One region of the Arthrobacter sp. UKPF54-2 genome, then DNA from elsewhere that is predicted to be linked to it. Evidence: riboswitches for the same ligand, from Rfam matches in the RefSeq annotation. Region 1 holds a riboswitch; the other holds the start of a gene.
What was found. A riboswitch is a leader RNA that binds a small molecule or an ion and turns the genes downstream of it on or off. The one in region 1 is predicted to bind glycine.

Region 1 (7,110 bases):
GAGCACCGCGGAGGCCGCGTTCGTGCCGTGCGCCGAGGCCGGGATCAGGCAGATGTTGCGCTGGGCCTCGCCGCGGGAGCGGTGGTAGCCCCGGATCGCCAGCAGGCCGGCGAGCTCGCCCTGGGAACCGGCGTTGGGCTGGATGGACACCTGGTCGTAGCCCGTGATTTCGGCGAGATCAGCCTCGAGGCCGCTGATGAGTTCCCGCCATCCCTCGGTCTGGGAGTCCGGCGCGAAGGGGTGGATGGAGGCGAACTCCGGCCAGGAGATGGCCTCCATCTCTGCCGTTGCGTTCAGCTTCATGGTGCAGGAACCCAGCGGAATCATGGTGCGGTCCAGCGCGAGGTCCCGGTCCGAGAGGCGGCGGATGTAGCGCAGCAACTGGGTTTCGGAGCGGTGCGTGTTGAAGACCGGGTGCTGCAGGAAGTCGGAGCTGCGCAGCACCGATTCGGGGAGCTCGAAGCCCTTGGCCTCCACGAGAGGGCCGGCGCCAAAGGCGACTACCACTGCGGAGAGAACCTCCGGCGTCGTGGTTTCATCGACGGACACGCCGACTGTGTCCGCGTCGATGAACCGCAGGTTGATGCCCCGGGCCTCGGCTGCGGCGATGGCCTTCGCGGCCTTGCCCGGCACGTGGACCGTGAGGGTGTCGAAGAAGGAGTCGCTCACCAGTTCCCGGCCGGCGATCTTCAGTGTGGCGGCCAGCGCGCGGGCGTTGTTGTGGACGGTCTCTGCGATCGCCTTGAGCCCGTCCGGGCCGTGGTAGACGGCGTAGAACGAGGACACAATGGCCAGCAGCGCCTGCGCGGTGCAGATGTTGGACGTGGCCTTTTCTCGCCGGATGTGCTGCTCGCGGGTCTGCAGTGCCAGGCGGTAGGCGGGGACGCCGGCGTTGTCCTTGGAGACGCCGACGATCCTGCCCGGGAGCGTGCGTTCCATGCCCTCGCGCACCGCCATGTACGCTGCGTGCGGGCCGCCGAAGAACAGCGGCACACCAAAGCGCTGGGTCGAGCCGACGGCGATGTCCGCGCCCTGCTCGCCCGGGGGAGTGATGAGGGTGAGGGCCAGCAGGTCGGCGGCCACGGTGACCAGGGCGCCGCGTTCCTTGGCCTCGGCGATTACGCCGGACTGGTCCCAGACCCGGCCGGAGACGCCGGGCTGCTGCAGGACGACGCCGTTGATGTCGCCGTCGGGCAGGCCCTTGGAGAGGTCCGCGACCTCGACGTCGAAGCCGAGGGCTTCGGCGCGGCCCAGCGCAATGGCGATGGTCTGAGGGAGGCAGTCGGCGTCGAGGACGGTCTTGGCCCCTGCAGCGGACTTGTTCTTGTTGGCGCGGCGCATGAGAAGCACGGCTTCGGCGACGGCGGTGGCCTCGTCGAGGAGGGAGGCGTTCGCGACCGGGAGCGCGGTGAGGTCCTGGACCATGGTCTGGAAGTTCAGCAGCGCCTCGAGCCGGCCCTGCGAAATTTCCGGCTGGTACGGCGTGTAGGCGGTGTACCAGGCCGGGGCTTCGAGGATGTTGCGCCGGATCACGGCCGGGGTGACGGTGTCGTAGTAGCCCTGGCCGATCATCTGCACGGCGGTCTTGTTCTTGGCTGCCAGCTTGCGCAACGCGGCCAGCACCTCGACTTCGCTGAGCGCACCGTCCAGGCTAAGGGGCTTTTCCTGCCGGATGGAATCGGGAACGGCGGTATCCACCAGGCCGTCGACACTGTCGTAGCCGACAGCCTTCAGCATGGTGTCGACGTCGGCCTCGCGGCGGGCGCCGATATGGCGGTCGGCGAAATTGGATGAAAGAGATTGAACCGTCAAGAGGAACTCCAAGGTTTGGCCGGCGCTAGGCGCCGGAGGGGACCGGGTTCCTCCCCGCTCTGTATTGGACCTGAGAGATTCCGCGGACCTTTGTCCGCTTGCACCGTCGGTGAGCCAGGAACTTACCTGACTGCTTTCCAGAGTTGCCTCGCCGCGGCGGTACATGGGCCTGAGAGATTCCTGGGGAGGATTTGCTCCTACGGCGCCTGCCCGTTGGTGACGGGGAGGACTCTCCCGCCACGGCTCGAAAGGCATATTCGAATGTGGTGATTCGCCTCACACCGTACACGCCTTCCCCGGCGTGGGGCAACAATGCCCCCGCCTCGCAATGTCACATTTGCGGGGCTTGACTTTCCCGAGTGATCCATCACACACTGATTCGGCCGGACGATGTCCTTCGAGGCTGTTCCGGTCATGTGGCTGAAGGTCCCGGCACATCCGGGGCACCGCACCCACAACGGCGCGCTTTTGATCGGAGCTAACCTCCACGCGACTGGGCCGTCCGTAACATCCACAAATGAACATGCCTATGATCTGCGGCGGGAGAGCCCTGCCGGTACATGCAGCAGGCGCCGTAGGAGCAAATCCTCCCCAGGAATCTCTCAGGCCCACGTACCGCCGCGGCGAGGCAACTCTGGAAAGCAGCCAGGCACGTTCCTGGCTCACCGAAGGTGCAAGCGGGTCTGCGGGGGCAGGAACGCGGAAACTCTCAGGTCCAAGACAGAGCGGGGAGGGACCCGAATCATCGTGGCACCAAAGTGCCACTTGAACGATGGAGTTCCTTATGACGATTCAACGACCACCTTCGGCTCCGGTTGAAGCCCCCCACCTTGAACGCCAGCTCAGCAACCGGCACATCCAGCTCATCGCGATTGGCGGCGCCATCGGCACCGGCCTGTTTATGGGCTCGGGCAAGACCATCTCGGCGGCCGGCCCCTCCGTAATCTTCGTCTACATGATCATCGGCTTTATGCTGTTCTTCGTCATGCGGGCCATGGGTGAGCTGTTGCTTTCCAACCTGCACTACAAGTCCTTCAGTGATTTCGCGGCAGACCTGCTGGGCCCTTGGGCCGGTTTCTTCACCGGCTGGACGTACTGGTTCTGCTGGGTGATCACCGGCATCGCCGACGTGATCGCCATCGCCGGGTACTCCCAGGAGCTCTGGCCCGGGCTGCCCCTGTGGATCCCGGGACTGGTCACCGTCGCCATCCTGCTGCTGCTGAACCTGACGACGGTGAAGGCCTTCGGCGAAACCGAGTTCTGGTTTGCGCTCATCAAGATCATCGCCATCGCGGCGTTGATTATCGTGGGCCTGTTCATGATTTTCAGCGGATTCAGCTCCGACGCCGGACCTGCCACGTTCAGCAACCTGTGGAGCCACGGGGGCTTCTTCCCGAATGAGTTCATGGGCTTCGTCGCCGGCTTCCAGATCGCCGTGTTCGCCTTCGTGGGCATCGAACTGGTGGGCACCACTGCCGCTGAGGCCAAGGACCCGGAAAAGAACCTGCCCCGGGCCATCAACTCCATCCCGGTCCGTGTCCTGCTCTTCTACGTGGGCGCCCTCATCATCCTGATGTCCGTTATCCCCTGGACCCAGTTCGCGGCCGGACACAGCCCGTTCATCGCCATGTTCTCCCTGGCCGGCCTCGGCGCTGCCGCCACCGTCGTCAACCTGGTGGTCCTTTCCTCGGCGATGTCCTCGGCCAACTCCGGGATCTACTCCACGTCTCGGATGGTCTACGGCCTGGCCCAGGAAGGTGATGCGCCGGTCCGTTTCGGTGCCCTGTCGCGCCGCAAGGTTCCCCAGAATGCGCTGTTCCTGTCTTGCGTGCTGCTGCTCGCCGGTGTGGTCCTGATGTACGCGGGGGAGAACATCGGCAAGGCTTTCGAGATGGTCACCACCGTTTCCGCCGTCTGCTTCGTTTTCGTCTGGTCGATCATCCTGGCCAGCTACATTGCCTTCCGCCGGCGCCGGCCGCACCTGCATGCCGCCTCGAAGTTCAAGATGCCCGGCGGTGTCCCCATGGTCTGGGCGGTCTTCGCCTTCTTCGCCTTCGTGCTCTGGACCCTGACCACCCAGCCGGACACTCTCACGGCGCTCCTGGTGACCCCCGTTTGGTTCATCATCCTCGGCGCGGCATGGTTCGTCCTGCGCCGTCGTCCCGCGCACCTGGCCCGCTACCAGGCGTTCCAGGACGAACTCCGGTCTGAGCAGGATGGTGCCAGCGGACGCCAGGCGGTGGACAGCCTGTGACCACCGGAGAAGCCACACCAGCCACCCTGTCTTCCCGCCCCGCGTTGGAAAAGCCGGTGGCGCCCGGTACGGAATTTGTCCTCACCCTCGACTGCGCCGAATCACCTGGAATCATCCACGCCGTCTCGGAATTCCTGCTGGCCCACGGCTGCAACATCATCGACATCAAGCAGTTCGGCGACCGGCAGGAACAGCACTTCTTCATGCGCGTGCACTTCGTCTCAGCAGGCGCGGACGCCGACGTCGAAGAACTCCGGCAGGATTTCCTTCCGGTGGCCGCGGAGTGGGACATGACGTGGCGGCTGGAACGCCACGGCCGGAAACAGCGGATCCTGGTCATGGTGTCCAAGTACGGGCACTGCCTCAACGACCTGCTCTTCCGCGCCCGCATCGGCGAACTGCCCGTCGAGATCGTCGCCGTCGTCTCCAACCACCAGGACCACGAGGACCTGGTCACCTGGCACGGGATTCCGTTCCACCACGTGCCGGTGAGCCAGCAAACCAAGCCCGCGGCCGAAGCAACGCTGCTCTCCCTGGTGGATAGCTACCAGGTGGAGCTGGTGGTCCTCGCCCGCTATATGCAGGTCCTGAGCGACAACCTCACGGCCCGCCTTGCCGGCAGGGCCATCAACATCCACCATTCCTTCCTGCCGAGCTTCAAGGGCGCCAAGCCCTACCACCAGGCCTACGAACGGGGCGTCAAAACGGTCGGGGCCACCGCGCACTACGTCAATTCCGAGCTGGACGAGGGACCCATCATTGCCCAGCAGGTGATCGAGGTGGACCACACTTACACGCCCGCTGACCTGGTGGCGGTGGGCCGCGACGCCGAATGCAAGGCCCTGACGAACGCCGTCCGCTGGCATGCCGAAGGCCGGATCATTCTCTCCGGCAACAGGACCGTCATCCTTCGCTGACGTCTCCCACCGACCATGCGAAGCCCCGTCGTCCGGGGCTTCGCATGGTGAACCTGCCGGGTCCGGTTCCGTCCGTTCCGGCCTGTCCGCTCCGGCGCGTTGCGCCGGCTATTCCTTGGAGTACCCCGTGACGGTTCATTCCCTTACGTCCATTTCCCCGTCAACCCAGCCCGCCGGAAACGATTCCGAGCTTCCCACGCGGCTGGAAATCGTTCCCACCGACGGCATCGTCGCCAGGGTTCAGGCAGGCCTCCCTGCGGGCTCGAAGCTCACGGTCACCTGCCTTCCGCATCACGGGGTCCAGTCCACAGTGCAAACGGCTGTCGAGCTTGGCCGGCTGGGTTTTGCTGTGGTGCCGCACCTCGCGGCCCGCAGCCTCGAAAGCCGCGCGGAACTCGCCGGCATCCTCAAAGACTGCGAGGCTGCCGGGATCACCGAGGTCTTCGCCATAGGCGGAGACGCCGCGCAGGCAGCCGGCCCGTACCCGAGCAGTGCACGCCTCCTGGAGGACATTGCCGAGCTCTCCGGCGGGCGCATCGCGGCAGGCGTCGCCGGCTACCCGGAGGGGCACCCGAAGCAGAGCCAGCTCCATATGCTCGATGCGCTGCTGGAAAAACAGCATCTTGCCTCCAGCGTGGTCACGCAGATGTGCTTCTCGGCCGCGCGGATCGGCTGGTACGTGGAGTTGCTGCGCCGCGAGGGCGTCACGCTGCCCGTGTGGGCCGGCGTCGCCGGGTCCGTCCCGCGGACCAAGCTCGTCGCGCTGGCGAGCAAGATCGGCGTGGGGCCCTCCCTGCGCTTTATCAGCCGCAAGGGCCCGCTCGCCCGCCGGCTGCTGGACGGTGGCAACTACTCTCCCCGACGTCTCGTGTCAGAGCTGTCGCCGGTCCGGCCGGCCTTGGCCGGTGTCCACCTCTACACGTTCAACAACCTCGAACCGTATGCGGCCGTCCGCCGGGCCGAAAGCGCCGCAGCGCCGGCAGCCATGCCGCCGGGACGCGGCTGATGGCCACGGCCGAGGACGCCGCCGGCGCCGCCCCGCGCGGCCTGCGCCTGCCCTGGGCGGCACTGCCACGCGGCCTGCCCGTTCAGATCACCGCCGGCGCGAGGTACCTCGGCCGTGGCACGGTGGACGGCGCCACGGCGGACGGATCCGTGCTGTGGGTCCTCTTCAACGGCATGGAGGGCCGGCGCATGTTCCACCGGGACGACCACGTTCACGTCGAAGTGGGGTAGCAGGGACCGCTGCCCACCGGGTCAGTGCCCGCGGGCGATCCAGTCCGCAAGGTGGGGTGCCTCGGCGCCGATGGTCGTCGAGTCCCCGTGCCCGGTCCGCACCACGGTGTCCGCCGGGAGCATGAGCAGCCTGGCCTTGATGGACTCGATGATGGTGGGGAAGTCGCTGAAGGACCGGCCGGTGGCGCCCGGGCCGCCTTGGAAGAGGGTGTCGCCGGTGAAGACGGTGCCCTTGTCCGCCAAGTAGAAGCTCACCGAGCCGGGGGAATGGCCCGGGGTGTGAAGCGCCGTGAGGCGGGCGCCGGCGACGTCGAAGGTGTCACCGTCCTCGATGCCGTGGTCCGGTTCGGTCCCGGGGAAGACCCGGTCCCAGAGCATCCAGTCATTCCGGTGCAGGTAAACCGGCGCGTTCACCAGATCCCGGAAGGCGCCAACGGCGGCGATGTGGTCGTCGTGGCCGTGGGTGAGCAGGATGGCTGCGACGGTCCGGCCGGCGACAGCGGCCGCGATGGCGTCGGCGTCGTGGGCCGGATCGATCACCACGCATTCCTCGTCAGTGCCGACGATCCAGACGTTGTTGTCCACGTCCCAGGTACCGCCGTCGAGCGAGAACGTCCCGGAGGTGACCAGCTGCTCGATCCGGAGGCCGGTGCCGGAGGTGCCGCTCACAGCTCGACCACCGAGCGGAGCACGGCGCCGGAGTGCATCTTCTCGAAGGCCTCCTCGATCTGGTCGATCGTGATGCGCTCGGTGACGAAGGCATCCAGATCCAGCCGGCCCTGCCGGTAGAGGTCGATCAGCATGGGGAAGTCGCGCGAAGGGAGGCAGTCGCCGTACCAGGAGGACTTCAGCGAGCCTCCCCGGCCGAAGACATCCAGCAGCGGCAGCTCC
Region 2 (7,110 bases), 1.3 Mb from region 1:
AGCGCCGGACCGAGTGCCAGCAGCGGCAGGATGATGGGCACCGCGACGAGGAGGACCGCACCCCACCAGAGGTGCTCCACCAGCCAGCCGCCCAGGATCGGGCCCAGTGCCGCGCCGCCGGAGAACCCGGCGGCCCAGATCGCCACAGCGAGCCGCCGCCGGTTGGGCTCCGGAAAGATGTTCCGGATCAGCGACAGCGTGGACGGCATCAGCATGGCGCCGAAGAAGCCGAGTCCGGCCCGGCCGGCGATCAGCCACTCCGGGCCGGGCGCAAACGCCGTTACCGCGGAGACTGCCGCAAAGCCGGTACTGCCGACCAGCAGCAGCCGCCGTCGGCCGATTTTGTCGCCCAGGCTGCCCATCGCCACGAGCAGGCCGGCCAGGACCAGCGGGTACGCGTCAACAATCCAGAGCAGTTCCACCCCGGTGGCATTCAGGCTGCGGGCAATCGCGGGCAGCGCGAACGTCAGGGCCGTGTTGTCCACGGCCACCAGCAGCACCGGGAACATCAGCAGGGTCAGCGCCAGCCAGTCCCGCCAGGGCGCGCGGGGCTCCGGGGCCGTGGCTGTGCGGGCGGTGGGGTGCAGAAATGTGGTGCTCATGAAACTTAACTGTACCGTCTGGACGGTATAGTTAAGAAATGAGGTTCCCGGCAGGCATGATGTAACCCATGGCCAGAAAACCCGTCGCCCGAGAAGCCGTCCTCGACGCCTTCGAATCCCTGCTCATCGCCGAGGGGGAACGCGCCGCGACGCTGGATGCGGTGGCCCGGCTGGCTGGTGTCTCCAAGGGTGGCCTGCTGTACCACTTCCCGAACAAGGAGGCCATGATCGCGGTGCTGCTCGAGCGCCTGGACCTGCTCCTCGCCGAGGACCTTGATGCCATGGCGGCCGCGCCGGAGGGGGCGGCGGCGTACTTCATCAAATCCTCCGTGTGGGCCGACACCCCGCTGGACCGGGTGTTTGTGGCCGCCACCCGGCTGGCCGAAGTGGCGCACGCTGAAACCCTGCAGCGGATGGCCGGGGTTCAAGCCAGCTGGCTGGCGCTGCTCGCTGCCGACGTCGGACCTGCGATGGCCAAGGCTGTGCTGTACATGGGGGACGGGCTGTACTTCAACGCGATGCTCGCGCGGGCTCCCGGCGGGGCGCCGCCGGAGGTGGCCGGCGACGTCGAGGGCCTGCTCGCCGCCGTCGAACGGCTGCGCGGCTGAGTGTGGCTTATTTTGTCGCAGGTGCCGTTTAGCCTTCGTCAAGCGGACCCGGAATCCTTCCGGGCCGGTGACAACAGGGGGAAACCATGGGTGCGCAGGTCAGTTCACAGCAGGCGGAGAACCGTCCGACGCCGAAGCCGTCGGCACCGGCGCGGCGCGGGGTACTGCTGACGGAGGTCCGCAAACACCACTTGGCGAGCATCGTTGAAGTCGCCGCCACGGTCCAGTTCGGCCTGGGTTCCTGGGCGCTGGCCCCGGTCCGCGGAGCCGCAGCCTCCGCCGGGATCGCCGAGCCGGACGACCGTCCGCTCGTGACCGGAACCGCCGCCCTCGGCCCCGGCGCGGACCACTGCTACCGGCGAATCGCCATGGAGGTGCTGCTCGCCGTGCTGGAACAGCGGCCTGGTGCAGCTCCGGACGGTGCCGGGGCTGAGCTGCACGCGGTAGTGCGGGTGGTGGCATGCCGCCGGCTCCTGCTCGAACTCCGCAGGCAGGTGTCGGAACTCGCACTGGAGGAGGCCATCTTCATCGGCGAAGTGCCCTGCAGTAGCGACGGAAGGCTTGAAACGGCAGTCCTGGCCGGACTGTCCGCCGGCGGGGCAGTGGTGGATGTTGTGACCGACGCCTCCAAGGGCAGAGCAGCGACCGTTGGGCTGGGCTGGGTCGTAGCAACCGGCGGAGGCGGCAGCTACCGTACGGGGGCAGGGACCGCCGTGTGCTCAAGCGTCCTGCACGCTGAGCTCAAGGCCATGCGCAAGGGCATCCAGCTGGCGCTGTCGCTGCACCCCGCGCTGCGCCTCGGAACCGGAATCCTCCGGCTCTTCAGCGACAGCCGGGACAGCCTGGCGCTTGTACGCAGGGGCCTGGCCGGGGCCGATCCTGCCGGCGGCTCCGGAGCCATCCACGGCGAAGTCGCCCGGATCTGCGCGCTTCTCTCGGGAGTCTCGGCAGAATTGTGCTGGGTCAAAGGGCATGCCGGAGATCCGTTGAACGAGGTGGCTGACCGGCTTGCCGTTGTGGCCCGGCGCTCCCACGAAGCCGGGTTGGACGCCGCGCAGGCGGCAGCCCTGCGCTCATCCATCGAACGCGACGCCCCTGCCGCCGTGCAGGAGCACAGCCGTTGCCACTTCCGCCTGGCCGCGTGAGGGGCGCCGGCGGGGCGTCCACGGCCCGCAACGCTGCCGGGCCGGGTGGCCGTTAGCTGCTGTTAGGTCGAAGCCGGCCAGTCAGAACCAACAGCGCTCCAAGCGCGGTCGATGCCGTCCAGGGCCGAGGCCGGAAGCGGGCCCCGGCTGGCGGCCATGACGTTCCGCCGCAGGTGCTCCAGCTTGGCCGTCCCGGCAATAGCCGTGTCCACGCCGGGCGCGTACACCGTGAAGCGCAGGGCGAACTCGGCCCATTCCAGGTCGCCCGGGTCCAGGCCCAGTGCATGCAGCCGCTCCCAATAGAGCTCTGCGTAGTTGCCGAGAGGACGCGCAGCGAACCGCCACGGCGCGTTCGCGATCGGGCGCTTGGCGATCACGCCCAACTCAGGCCGCCGGCGCAGGACATTCCGGAGATTCCACTGGTCGGCGACGTTGACGCTGGTCTCGATGGCACCGAACCGTCCGGACTCCACCGCGAAGGCCAGCGGCTCATTGTCTCCGCTGTAGCCCGCCACTCCGATCTTGCCGGCGGCGACGGCCTGGTCCAGCGTGTCCTGAAGGTCGCCGCGTTGCAGGACATCCAGCGGGCACGAGTGCAGGTAGAAAATGTCGATCCGTTCCGAGCCGGTCTTGCGCAGTGACTGTTCGATGCTCTCCAGCACGCTGCCCGGAGACCAGTCCCGCTGCCCGTTGATCTTGGGCCCACCTTTGGTGGAGAGGACAAACTCATCCCGGCGTCCGGCAAGGTGCCGGCCGATCCGCTCCTCGCTCAGCCCGTAACTGGCGGCGGTATCGATCAGCGTGACACCGAGATCCAAGGCCCCGTTGAGCACCTCGGCGGCTTCGGCTTCGGTGACATCACTCTCGCCGATCTGGCCGGCGCCGAGCCCCACGATCGAGACGTCCAACCCAGTGATACCGAATGGCCTTTGCTCCAGCATGCTTCTTCTCCTCGCCGTCCAACCGCTGCGCCGCCGCGTCCCGGCGACCGTTCCACCGTAACGCTGCAGCGGCCCGTGAGCGGAGTTTGCGGACGTGCCCCCGGCGTAGGACAATGGGACTTGTGACTGCGGTCACGAGCAATTGAATATGCCTTTGATCTGCGGCGGGAGAGTTCTGCAAGTAGGTACAAGCAGGCGCCGTAGGAGCAAATCCTCCCCAGGAATCTCTCAGGCCCATGTACCGCCGCGGCAAGGCAACTCTGGAAAGCAGCAGGCGCGCCCCGGGCGCGCTGTGCTCACCGACGGTGCAAGCGGAGCCTCGCCAAAGCGGCTGCGCGGAAACTCTCAGGTCCAATACAGAGCGGGGAGGAACCCGAATCAATGTGGCGTACCCTGCGCCGCCTTAGTTATGGAGTTCCTTGTGACTGTTACCTCAGCCTCCACGTCCTTCGTTGACCGGCACATCGGCGCCCGCCGCCAGGCCGACGTCGACACCATGCTGAAGGCTGTCGGCCACGACACCGTCGACGCGCTGGTGGATACGGCCGTTCCGAAGGACATCCGGCAGGACTCCGACTTGGCGCTCACCGCGGCACTGAGCGAAGTCGAAGTCCTCGCCGAGCTGCGCAGACTGGCCGCCAAGAACAAGACCGCCGTGCAGATGATCGGCCAGGGCTACTACGACACCGTCACGCCCGCCGTGATCCGACGCAACATTCTCGAAGCCCCGGCCTGGTACACCGCCTACACGCCGTACCAGCCCGAGATCTCGCAGGGCCGGCTCGAGGCGCTGCTGAACTTCCAGACCATGGTCCAGGACCTCGTGGGCCTGCCGATCGCCAACGCCTCGTTGCTGGACGAAGCCACCGCCGTGGCCGAGGCCGTGTTGATGATGCGCCGGGCCAACAAGAACAAGACCGCACACGACGGCAAGACCGTCCTCGACGCCGACTGCCTGCCGCAGACCATCGCGATCGTGAAGGGCCGCGCCGAGGCCCTCGGCTTCGAGGTCGAGGTCGCCGACCTGACCAAGGGCCTGCCCGAGGGCGTCATCAACGGCGTTGTGCTGCAGCAGCCGGGTGTCTCCGGCCGCGTGGTTGACCACACCGCCGTGATCGCCGAGGCCAAGGAACGCGGCGCGCTCGTCACCGTGGCCGCGGACCTGCTGTCCCTGACCCTGATCACCTCCCCGGGCGAGCAGGGTGCTGATATCGCCGTCGGCTCCGCCCAGCGCTTTGGTGTGCCGCTGTTCTTCGGCGGCCCGCACGCCGCCTACATGGCCGTCGCCAAGGGTCTTGAGCGCTCCATGCCCGGCCGCCTCGTCGGTGTCTCCAAGGACAACGCAGGCATGCCCGCCTACCGCCTGGCGCTGCAGACCCGCGAGCAGCACATCCGGCGCGAGAAGGCCACCTCCAACATCTGCACCGCGCAGGCGCTGCTGGCCATTGTGGCCTCGTTCTACGCTATCTACCACGGCCCGGACGGGCTCAAGGCAATCGCCGAGACCGTCCACGGCCACGCCCGCACCATCGCCGCCTCGCTGAAGGCCGCCGGCCTGGACGTGCTGCACACCTCGTTCTTCGACACCGTCACCGTCTCGGTGCCGGGCAAGGCCGCGGAATTCATCGCCGCCGCCGACGCCCGGGGCATCAACCTTCGTTCCATCGACGCCGACACGGTCGGCATCTCCGCCGATGAGGCGACGACGGCGGCAAACGTCGCCGACGTCGTCGCCGCCTTCGGCGCCACGGTCGTTGAATCCGCCGCAAGCAGTGGCGGAGGTTTCGCCCTGGATAGCGACGTCGAGCGGACCTCCGACTACCTGCAGCACCCGGTCTTCAACACGCACCGTTCCGAGACCCAGCTGCTGCGCTACATCCGCCGCCTTTCGGACCGGGACCTCGCGCTGGACCGCACCATGATCCCGCTGGGTTCCTGCACCATGAAGCTGAACGCTACGGCAGAGATGGAGGCCATCTCGTGGCCGGAGTTCGCCTCCATCCACCCCTTCGCCCCGGACTCCCAGACCGCCGGCTGGCGCGAACTGATCGAGGACCTCGAAGCCCAGCTGACCGAGATCACCGGCTACGACCAGGTCTCCATCCAGCCCAACGCCGGTTCCCAGGGCGAGCTCGCCGGCCTGCTCGCGATCCGGGGCTACCACCGCTCCCGCGGCGAGGCCCAGCGGAACGTCTGCCTGATCCCGGCCTCGGCGCACGGCACGAACGCGGCCTCCGCGGTGCTCGCCGGCATGAAGGTCGTCGTCGTGGCCACCGCCACCGACGGCACGATCGACCACGCGGACCTGCAGGCCAAGATCGAGCTGCACAAGGACGCACTGTCCGCGATCATGATCACCTACCCGTCCACGCACGGGGTGTACGACGCCGACGTCCGCGAGGTCTGCGACGCCGTCCACGCCGCCGGCGGCCAGGTCTACATCGACGGCGCCAACCTCAACGCCCTCGTGGGCCTGGCCCAGCCGGGCCAGTTTGGCGGGGACGTCTCGCACCTGAACCTGCACAAGACCTTCTGCATCCCGCACGGCGGCGGCGGACCCGGCGTCGGCCCGGTCGCGGCCAAGGCCCACCTGGCCCCGTTTATGCCCGGCAACGCAGCGGATCCCGCCAACGGTGCCGAGGGCACCCCGATCTCGGCGTCCCGCTACGGCTCCGCGGGCGTGCTGCCGATCTCCTGGGCATACGTGAAGCTCATGGGCGGCCAGGGCCTGACCGAGGCCACCAAGTCGGCGCTGCTCGCGGCCAACTACATCGCAGCCCGCCTTAACGACTACTTCCCGGTGCTCTACACCGGCGAAGGCGGCCTGGTGGCCCACGAATGCATCCTGGATCTGCGGGAGCTCACGGCCAAGACCGGCGTCACCGCCGAGGACGTCGCCAAGCGCCTGATCGACTACGGCTTCCACGCCCCCACCCTTGCGTTCCCCGTGGCGGGCACGCTGATGGTCGAACCCACCGAGTCCGAGGACCTCGGCGAGATCGACCGGTTCATCACGGCAATGATCGCGATCCGCGCCGAGATCGACCAGGTGGCGCACGGCGAGTTCAGCGTGGAGCACAGCCCGCTGCGCAACGCCCCGCACACCGCCGCCGCTGTCATCAGCACCGAGTGGACCCGCGATTACCCGCGTGAGCAGGCAGTCTTCCCGGTCCACACGCTCCGGCAGGACAAGTACTTCCCCCCGGTCGGCCGGATCGACGGCGCCGCCGGCGACCGCAACCTGATCTGCTCCTGCCCGCCGCTGTCCGAATTCGAAAACTAAGGATTGTTGATGACTGAGAACTACACGGCCCTTTACGAAGAGCACAAGAAGCTCGGCGCCTCCTTCACGGACTTCGGCGGCTGGCAGATGCCGCTCAAGTACAGCTCCGAGCTGGCTGAACACCACGCCGTCCGCAACGCCGCGGGCCTTTTCGATCTCTCCCACATGGGCGAAGTCTGGGTCACCGGCCCCGACGCCGCAGCCTTCCTGGACTACGCCCTCGTGGGCAAGATCTCCGCCATGGCGGTCGGCAAGGCCAAGTACTCGCTGATCTGCAACGCGGACGGCGGCATCATCGACGACCTCATCACCTACCGGCGCGGCGACCAGAAGTTCCTTGTGGTCCCCAACGCCGGCAACGCCAAAGTCGTGGCCGCGGCCCTCGCCGAGCGGGCTGAAGGCTTTGATGTCACCGTCGAAGATGCCTCCGCCTCCACCTCGCTGATCGCGGTCCAGGGCCCCAAAGCGGAGGCCATCCTGCTCCGCCTGGTCCCCGCGGCCCAGCACGAGCTCGTCACTGGCCTGAAGTAC

Region 2: linked by a shared signal. The riboswitch ahead of gcvP (aminomethyl-transferring glycine dehydrogenase) and the one ahead of gcvP (aminomethyl-transferring glycine dehydrogenase) in region 1 are both predicted to bind glycine.

What each region holds. Positions count from the first base shown of each region.
Region 1 is NZ_CP040174.1:2,763,354-2,770,463, forward strand. It holds gene gcvP (aminomethyl-transferring glycine dehydrogenase) at 1-1,812, opposite strand, end outside; glycine riboswitch at 1,960-2,059, opposite strand; glycine riboswitch at 2,343-2,440, shown strand; gene E7Y32_RS12780 (amino acid permease) at 2,597-4,066, shown strand; gene purU (formyltetrahydrofolate deformylase) at 4,093-4,983, shown strand; gene E7Y32_RS12790 (methylenetetrahydrofolate reductase) at 5,111-5,989, shown strand; gene E7Y32_RS12795 (hypothetical protein) at 5,989-6,219, shown strand; gene E7Y32_RS12800 (MBL fold metallo-hydrolase) at 6,241-6,888, opposite strand; gene E7Y32_RS12805 (S-(hydroxymethyl)mycothiol dehydrogenase) at 6,885-7,110, opposite strand, start outside.
Region 2 is NZ_CP040174.1:550,837-557,946, reverse strand. It holds gene E7Y32_RS02365 (MFS transporter) at 1-602, opposite strand, end outside; gene E7Y32_RS02360 (helix-turn-helix domain-containing protein) at 671-1,210, shown strand; gene E7Y32_RS02355 (RNase H family protein) at 1,297-2,355, shown strand; gene E7Y32_RS02350 (aldo/keto reductase) at 2,418-3,296, opposite strand; glycine riboswitch at 3,452-3,550, shown strand; gene gcvP (aminomethyl-transferring glycine dehydrogenase) at 3,718-6,579, shown strand; gene gcvT (glycine cleavage system aminomethyltransferase GcvT) at 6,589-7,110, shown strand, end outside.